DNA from 2 places in the Patulibacter sp. NPDC049589 genome. Region 2 is predicted to be linked to the other one. Evidence: riboswitches for the same ligand, from Rfam matches in the RefSeq annotation. Region 2 holds a riboswitch; the other holds the start of a gene.
What was found. A riboswitch is a leader RNA that binds a small molecule or an ion and turns the genes downstream of it on or off. The one in region 2 is predicted to bind thiamine pyrophosphate.

Region 1: linked by a shared signal. The riboswitch ahead of AB0L40_RS11080 (ABC transporter substrate-binding protein) and the one ahead of thiC (phosphomethylpyrimidine synthase ThiC) in region 2 are both predicted to bind thiamine pyrophosphate.

The regions. Positions count from the first base shown of each region.
Region 1 covers NZ_JBFAPC010000047.1:15,216-19,391, reverse strand. Annotated here, with positions in the region: gene AB0L40_RS11085 (hypothetical protein) at 1-649, shown strand, start outside; gene AB0L40_RS11080 (ABC transporter substrate-binding protein) at 714-1,808, opposite strand; TPP riboswitch at 1,841-1,948, opposite strand; gene AB0L40_RS11075 (ABC transporter permease) at 2,065-2,877, opposite strand; gene AB0L40_RS11070 (ABC transporter ATP-binding protein) at 2,874-3,674, opposite strand; gene AB0L40_RS11065 (PaaI family thioesterase) at 3,815-4,176, opposite strand, start outside.
Region 2 covers NZ_JBFAPC010000031.1:10,145-14,320, forward strand. Annotated here, with positions in the region: gene AB0L40_RS08195 (branched-chain amino acid transaminase) at 1-483, opposite strand, end outside; gene AB0L40_RS08200 (hypothetical protein) at 825-1,019, shown strand; gene thiC (phosphomethylpyrimidine synthase ThiC) at 1,172-2,581, opposite strand; TPP riboswitch at 2,569-2,677, opposite strand; gene AB0L40_RS08210 (HAD family acid phosphatase) at 2,801-3,772, shown strand; gene AB0L40_RS08215 (glycosyltransferase family 4 protein) at 3,855-4,176, opposite strand, start outside.

The sequences.
Region 1 (4,176 bases), on a different contig from region 2:
GCTCTGCGCCGTCTGCGAGCAGCTCATCGCCTACGAGGACGCCGTCCGGATCGAGCGCCGCCTGATCGCCCGCCACGGCCCCGCGCGGGCGCCCGACGTCGCGACGCACCCGCGCCTGCGGGACGCCCCGGACGCCGCGGCCGTCGCCCACGGGCTCGTGCCCGCCCACCTCGAGGCCTGCGGCCTGGCGCCGAAGCGGGCCACGGCCCTGCACCGCGCGGCCCGCGAGCTCGCCTCCGGGCGCATCGACGCGGGGCCGGGCTGCGACCCCGACCGCGTCCTGCTGCGGCTCGGCCGGCTGCCGGAGATCGGCACCTGGACGCTCGCGCTCGTCGCCTCGCAGGCGCTGGGCCGCGACGACCGGCCGCCGTCGGGGGACCTCAACCTGCGCAAGGCGCTCGGGCGGATCCTGACCGGGGACCCGCGGGCGCGGGTGCCGGAGCACGAGGTCGACGCCTGGCTGGCCCGCTACGCCCCGTGGGGCGCGCTGGCGGCCGTGCACGTGATGGCGACGCGCCCGGAGGCCCTGGCGTCGCGCGGGTCCGGCACCGTGCCGGTCGGCGCCCCGGCGGCACCCCGGCGCCACGCGACGCAGGCGGGGCTGCCGGTGCGGCCGGCGGCACCGGCTCCGGAGCCGGTCGCGGCCTGATCGACGCGTCGCCGCCCGCGGCCTGATCGACCGGCCACGGGGCGCGGGCCGAGGCCCCGCCCCGCTACTCGCCCTTGTAGCCCGGCAGGCTCTGGTCCGGGCGCGCCGCGCCGTCCGGGGTCTTGCGGCCGACGCCGGCGCCCTCGCCCGCGAGGAAGTCCGTGGTCACCACGTTGTCCAGCGGGATCTGCTTCTTCAGCAGGCCGTTGGTCAGCATCCACTGGGCGTAGTCGGCCCACTCGTCGGTGTCGAGCCAGCCCCACGGCTGCTTGGCGTCCTTGCCCGAGGGGAAGAACGCGTCCATCGTCTTGGCGACCGACTCGCGCTGGAGCTTGGGGTCGAGCTCCTTGTTGGCGTCCAGCAGCGGGTCGACCCCGGCCGCCGGGTCCTTGCGCACGGCCTGGTAGCCCTGCCCGATCGCGCGGACGAGGCGGCGGATCGACGACTCCTTCGTCGTCAGCGTGTCGCCGCGGGCCACGAGCACGAGCTCGGAGTAGTTCGGGACGCCCAGGTCGTTCACCGGCGAGATCTTCGGGTCGCGCTTCTTCTGCTGCAGCTCCACGCCCTCGACGTTCCAGAAGCCGCCGAGCGTCGCGTCGACCTTGCCGGAGATCAGCGCCTGGTTGAGGTTGAAGCCGACGTCGACCTGCTTGATCGACGTCGGGGAGATCCCGGCCGTCTTGGCGATCGTGTCGAGGTACGCCTGCTGGTAGGGGATGCCGGCGGTACCGACCTTCTTGCCCTCCAGGTCGGAGGCCTTGGTGATCCCGGCCTTCGGCAGGCTGATCAGCGACGTCAGCGGCCGCTGCACGAGGCTCGCGATCGCGACGACGTTCTGGCCCTGGGCGCGGGCCAGCAGGACCTCGGGCTCGTAGGAGATGCCGACGTCGACCTTGCCGGCCTCGACGAGCTTGAGCACCGTGGCGGGGTCGTCCGGCGTCTTGATGTCGACGTCGAGCCCGGCCTTCGTGAAGCCGCCGCTGCTCTGCGCCTGGAAGATGCCGACGTGGTCGGCGTTGGGCAGGTAGTCGAGCAGCAGGGAGAGCTTGGCCTCCGGCGGCTTGTCGGTGCCGGAGAGGTTCTCCTGCTTCTCGCCGCACGCGGCGAGCCCGAGGGTCGCGGCCACGGCGACCAGCAGGACGAGCGGTCGGCGCGTCACCGGCCGGCTCCCGGCGTGCTCTGCGGTCCGTCGAATCGTTGCATCGTGCTCCCTCCGCCGGTATGAACCGGATCAGGTCGTCGGGTCGGCGCGGTCCCGGCGCCCTCTCAGCCCCTGCCAGGACTCCCCGGATCTCCAAACGCGTCGAGGGTATCGGCTCGCCCGTCCCCGGGGCCGCACGCGCGACCCGCCCCGGGGCGACGTCGCGCCGCCGGCGGCCGGCTCGCGGGGGAGCGTCCGGTCGCGGGGGCCGGCCTCAGGCGCCGGGTCGGCGGTGCGCCCACGGCGCCACGACGCGCTGCAGCGCCGCGAGGATGCCGGTGGTCACCACGGCGAAGACGGCGAGGATCGCGACGGCCGCGAAGGCCCGGGCGGTGTTCAGCTGCGCGGTCTGGATGACGCCGCCGAGCCCGCCCTCGCCCTGCTCGTAGCCCGCGTACTCCGCGAAGATCGCGGCGATCCCGCCGATCGCGACGGAGACCTTCGCCCCCGACAGCGCCGCGGGCAGGGCGGCCGGCAGCTCGACCCAGCGCATCAGCTGCCAGCGTGACGCGCCCATCGTCCGCAGCAGCCGCGGCAGCTCCGGGTCGACGCGGTCCAGCGCGTCGAGGGTCGCGATCGTCACCGGGAAGAAGCAGATGATCGCCACGATGGCGAGCTTCGGGGTCAGCCCGAAGCCCAGCCAGAAGACGAGCACCGGCGCGAGCACGGGCAGCGGGATCGCCTGGGTGCCGATCACGAGCGGGCCCAGCGCGGCCCGCAGGACGCGGGAGACGTGCATCGCCACGGCCAGCAGCGCGCCGACCACCAACGCGATCGCGAGCCCGAGGAGGATCTCCTGCGCGGTCCGGGCGAACGCGTGCCAGAGCAGGTCGCGGTCGTCGACCAGGGAGCTGAGGACGGTGGTGGGCGCGGGGAGGAGGATCTCGTCGACGTGGGCGAGCCGGACGTACGCCTGCCACCCGCCGAGCAGCAGCAGCGGGCCGACGACGCCGAGCAGGACACGGACCGCGCGGGGGAGGGGCCGGCGGTCGCCCGGGGGCCGGGAGGCCCGGGACGGGCCGATCACGCGCCGCCCCCGTGGTCGGCGTCCCGCTCGGCGGCGGCGTGGTCGCGGTCGCCGGTGATCGCCGCGTGCAGCGCGTCGCGGACCGTCCGCCGCGCCGCGACCAGCGACGGGTCGGTGGGATCGCGTCCGACCCGGGCCGCCGCCACGCCGACCACCGCGGTCACCCGCGCCGGCCGGGGCGACAGCACGACGACGCGGTCGCCGAGCAACACGGCCTCCTCGACGTCGTGGGTCACGAGCAGGACGCTGCGCGGGCGGGCGTCCAGCAGGTCGGCGAGCCAGCCCCGCAGGTCCTCCCGCGTGATCGCGTCCAGCGCGCCGAACGGCTCGTCGAGGCAGAGCAGGTCGCGCTCGGTGGCCAGGGCCCGCAGAAAGGCCACGCGCTGGCGCATGCCGCCGGAGAGCTGGTCGGGGCGGCTGCGGGCGAAGCGGGTGAGCCCGACGCGGTCCAGGAGCTCGCCGGCGCGCTCCCGGGCCTCGCGGCGCCCGGTGCCGGCGATCCGCAGCGGCAGCGCGACGTTGTCGCGGGCGTCCAGCCACGGCAGCAGCAGGTCGCGCTGGGGCATCAGCGCCGCGGGATGTGCCCGCAGCTCGCCGCCGTCGGGGGCCTGGAGCCCGCAGACGAGCTCCAGCAGCGTCGACTTGCCGCAGCCCGACGGGCCGACGAGGGCCACGACCTCGCCCGGGCCGATGTCGAGGTCGACCCCGTCCAGGACCGGCAGGCCGCCGAGGGCGCGGCGGACGCCGCGCGCGACGAGGGGGGCGGCCGGCGGGGCCGGGAGGGTCGCGTCCTGCACCGGCGGCCCAGGCTACCGGCCCGTCCGTCCTGGCCCGTCCGCGGACCGGCCGCCCGCCCCGGGCCCGGGGCGCGGGTCGACCGCGCTCCCGGTCCCGCTCGCCGGCCGCGACGGGGCCGGGGCACCCGGCCGCCCGCCGTTCAGGCGGGCCCCATGATCAGCAGGGAGCTCTGGGCGGTCGCGAGGACGCGGCCCTGGGCGTTTCGCACGTCGCCCTCGGCGAAGGCGACCCGCCGGCCGGGCTTCGTGACGCGGCCGAGCACCCGCAGCTCGCCGGCGTTCGCGTGGACGGGCCGCAGGTAGTTCACCTTGATCTCGATCGAGGTGTACGCGACGCCGACCGGGAGGGTCGTGTGCACCGCGCAGCCGAGCGCGGAGTCGAGCATGGTGCAGACGTAGCCGCCGTGGACCATCCCGATCGGGTTGTAGACGGACTCGTCCGGGGTGCCGACGAACTCCGCCACGCCCTCGCCCACCTCGCCGAGGCCGAAGCCCATCAGGC
Region 2 (4,176 bases):
GCCGGACGCCTTGGCGTGCGGGATCAGGCCCGACGGCGAGAGCCGGCGCCAGGAGGAGACCTTGGCGCGGACGCCCTTGGACTTGCCCTCGTCGCCGAGGTAGGAGCCCCACTCCCAGCAGGCGATGATCACGTCGGTCGGCGAGTCCAGCGGGCTGAGCCCCATCGGGCCCTCGCCGCGGAAGATCAGCGGCCGGATGTAGCACGAGCGCAGGCCGTTGGCCGCGATCGTCTCGAGCGTCGCCTGGCGGATCTGCTCCTGCGTGAACGGGACCGGCATGTAGAAGAGCTCGGCCGACTTGAACAGCCGGTCGACGTGCTCCTGGTGGCGGAAGACCGCCGGCCCGACGGACGCCGTGTCGTAGCAGCGGACGCCCTCGAAGACGCCCGTGCCGTAGTGCAGCGCGTGCGTGAGGACGTGGACCTTCGCGTCGGCCCACGGGACCAGCTCGCCGTTCTTCCAGATGAAATCGCCCTGCGGCACCGCGACGCTCCTCGTCCGTGGACTCGCGTCCCGCGGCCGTGGCGGCGGGACGGAACGACGGACTCTACCGCGGTCCTCCCCGCGGGGACCGCCCGGACGATCGCCGTCGTCGGGGTGGTGGCTGCCGCCCGTCGTGAGCCCGACGGCGAGGGGCGCCGGGGCCGGAGCCGGCGGGCGGTGGGTCCGACGGACGTCCGGGCGCGGTCGCGGGTGACCCCCCATCCGTCGCACGGTCCGGCACGGGCCGTGGACGCTCCGCGGGGGCCCACCTACGGTGTGGTGAGACGTCGGGTTCCGGAGCAGCCTCTCCGGCCGTCAACTCCCCGGCGAACGGAGGCACCATGACCGACCGCACGATCGACACCGCCGACCGCGACCGCCGGGTCCGTGCGACCCTCGCCCAGCAGGGCGGCAACCTCGACGACGTCTTCACCGACGACGGCCACGCGCCGGACGCCATCGACGCAGAGGCCCTCGGCCACTGCCGGGTCTCCGTGCAGGCGACCGTCGCCGACGGCCGCCCCGTCGCGGCCTGAGCGCCCGGGCCGCCGCGCGGCCCTCCAGCGGCACCGCGGTCCCGTCGTCCGACGCGGCACCGCGAGACCGTCCCTGACCGGCGTCGCCGCCGGTCGGCCCCCTCGGGCCCGGCCATCGGCCGGGCCCGAGCTGCGTCCGGGCGCAGCCGAGATCAGTCCGCGCCGACGCGGGTCCGCTCCGCCGCCGCCAGCGAGCGCTCGGCGCCCAGGGCCTCCAAGCGACCCCAGTCGACGTCGCGGAAGTTGTGCATCGGGCAGTACTTCGGCCCGCACATCGAGCAGAACTCCGCGGTCTTGAAGTAGTCGTCCGACAGCGTCTCGTCGTGCATCGACCGGGCGGTGTCCGGGTCGACGGACAGGTCGAACTGGCGGTTCCAGTCGAAGTCGAACCGCGCCTTCGAGAGCTCACGGTCCCACCGGGCCGCCCGCGCCCCGTGGGCTCCCCCGCGCGCCAGGTCGGCCGCGTGCGCCGCGATCCGGTACGCGATCAGGCCCTGCTTGACGTCCTCGGCGTCGGGCAGGCCCAGGTGCTCCTTCGGGGTGACATAACAGAGCATCGAGGTGCCGTGCCAGCCCACGACCGCCGCGCCGATGGCGCTCGTGATGTGGTCGTAGCCAGGCGCGATGTCGGTCACGAGCGGGCCGAGCGTGTAGAACGGCGCCTCGTCGCAGATCCGCTGCTGGCGCTCGACGTTCTCCTGCAACTGGTGCAGCGGGACGTGGCCGGGGCCCTCGACCATGCACTGGACGCCGGCGGCCCGGCAGCGACCGACGAGCTCGCCGAGCGTGTCGAGCTCCGCGAACTGCGCCGCGTCCGAGGCGTCCGCGATCGACCCGGGCCGCAGCCCGTCGCCGAGCGAGATCGTCACGTCGTGCTCGGCGCAGACGGCCAGGACGCGGTCGAAGTGCTCGTAGAGCGGGTTCTGCCGCTCGTGGTGGACCATCCAGCGCCCCAGGAGGCCGCCGCCGCGGGAGACGATCCCCGTCAGGCGGTGCCGGCAGAGCGCGAGGTGCTCCAGGAGGACGCCGGCGTGGATCGTCATGTAGTCGACGCCCTGCTCGGCCTGCTCGGTGATGACCTCCAGGAGCAGGTCGATCGAGAGGTCCTCGGGGGTCTTCACCCGCTCGAGCGCCTCGTAGATCGGGACGGTCCCGATCGGCAGCGTGGCGACGTCGATGATCGCCTGGCGGGTCTCGCGGATCCGCTTGCCGGTCGACAGGTCCATGACCGTGTCGGCGCCCCAGCGCTGGGAGAGCTCGAGCTTCTCGACCTCCTCCGCCAACGAGCTCGTCGTCGGGCTCGAGCCGATGTTCGCGTTGATCTTCACGCGCGCCTTCAGCCCGATCGCCATCGGGTCCAGCGCCGCGTGGTGGCGGTTGGCGGGGATCACCATCCTGCCCCGGGCGACCTCGGCGCGGACGACGTCCGGCTTCAGCCCCTCCCGCTCGGCGACGCGCGCCATCTCGGGCGTCACCGTGCCCTCGTTCGCCGCGCGGTGCTGGGTGCATGCGTTCCCGCCCACCCCGCGCGTCCCGTCCTCGTCGAAGACGTGCCGTTCCATGATGCTCCCTCCGCCGGTATGAACCGGATCAGGTCGTCGGGTCAGCGCGGATCAGCGCAATCTCAGCCCCTGCCTGGGACCCCCCGGATGTGGTTGGTCCGGCGAGCGTAGCGCGGCGAGCGGCGCACGCGTCCCGGTCGGGCGGGCCGCACGGCTCCGGCAGGACGGACGACACCGATCTGTAACGCTGCGGACCCCCCGATCGGGGAGGATGCCCGGATGCACCGCGTGCGATCAGCCGTCGTCGTCGCCCTCTCCGCCTCCGCGCTCCTCGTGCCGCAGGCCGCGAGCGCCGAGACGAAGACCGAGTACCTGCAGAGCGGCCACTACGGCGCGGACGTCGTCGCCGCGGCCGCGCCGGCGAGCCGCTGGATCCAGGAGCGCGGCGACCAGCTCGCCGCCGTCGTCGCGGCCTGCCGCGCCTACGGGCTGCCGGTCGGGTCGGAGGGGACGTCCACGCCCCCGACGATCGTCCCGCCGACGGCCGCCCAGATCGCCCGCGCCGCGAGCACCGCGAAGGCGTCGGCGACCGCCGCCCGCCGGGCCCGGTCGGCGAAGGCCGCCAGCACGCGCCTGGCGCGCAAGCGCGGGGCGACGGCGTCCGCTCGCGCGAAGGCCCGCGCGAAGGCCCGGACGCTGAGCCGGCGCGCCCGCGCCGCCGCCCGGCGCGCCGCCGCGGCGAAGGCCGCGGCCACGCCGTCGCTCGCGTCGCCCGACGCGTCCGACTGCCGCAACGTCATCCGTCCCGCCGTCGTCTTCGACATCGACGAGACGCTGCTGTCGAACTACATCGGCGTGCCCGGATCGGATCCGGAGAGCGGTTCGGTCGGGCAGTTCCCGGGCGCCCTCGGCGGGACCGGGACGCGGATGCCCGGCGTGTCCGACGCCTACGCGCTCGCCAAGCAGCGCGGCATGGCGGTCTTCCTGATCACCGCCCGGCCGTCGCTCGTGCCGGGGCTGCGCGAGACGACGATCCGCAACCTCCAGGCCGCCGGCTACAGCGGCTGGGACGGCCTGTCGCTGAAGGACGATCCGCTCGGCAGCTCCGCCACCTACAAGACGGCCGAGCGGGCGGCGATCGAGGCCCGCGGCTACACGATCGTCGCGAACGTCGGCGACCAGGAGAGCGATCTCTCCGGCGGCTACTCCGAGCGCCGGTTCAAGCTGCCGAACCCGTTCTACACGGGCTGAGCGGCACGGCCGGCGGGTCGGGCGCGACCGCGCCGGCGGCCCAGGCACGGCGGCACCGGCGGCCCGCGACCGGGTCCGCCCGTCAGACCCGGACGCCGAGTCCCGCGTAGACGTCGAGGCAGCGAGCCGCAGCGTCGTCCCAGGAGAAGCGGGCGGCATGGGCCGCGCCCGCGGTGACCAGGCGGCGGCGGAGCGCCGGGTCGTCGAGCAGGCGGCGCAGGGCCGCGGCCAGGGCGCGGACGTCGTCCGGCGGGACGCGGACGCCCGTGCCCTCCGGGACGACCTCGCGCAGGCCGCCCGTGGCCGCGGCGACGACGGCGCAGCCGCCGCGCATGGCCTCGAGCGCGACGAGGCCGAACGGCTCGTAGAGCGACGGGACGAGGCAGACGTCGGCCGCGCGGTAC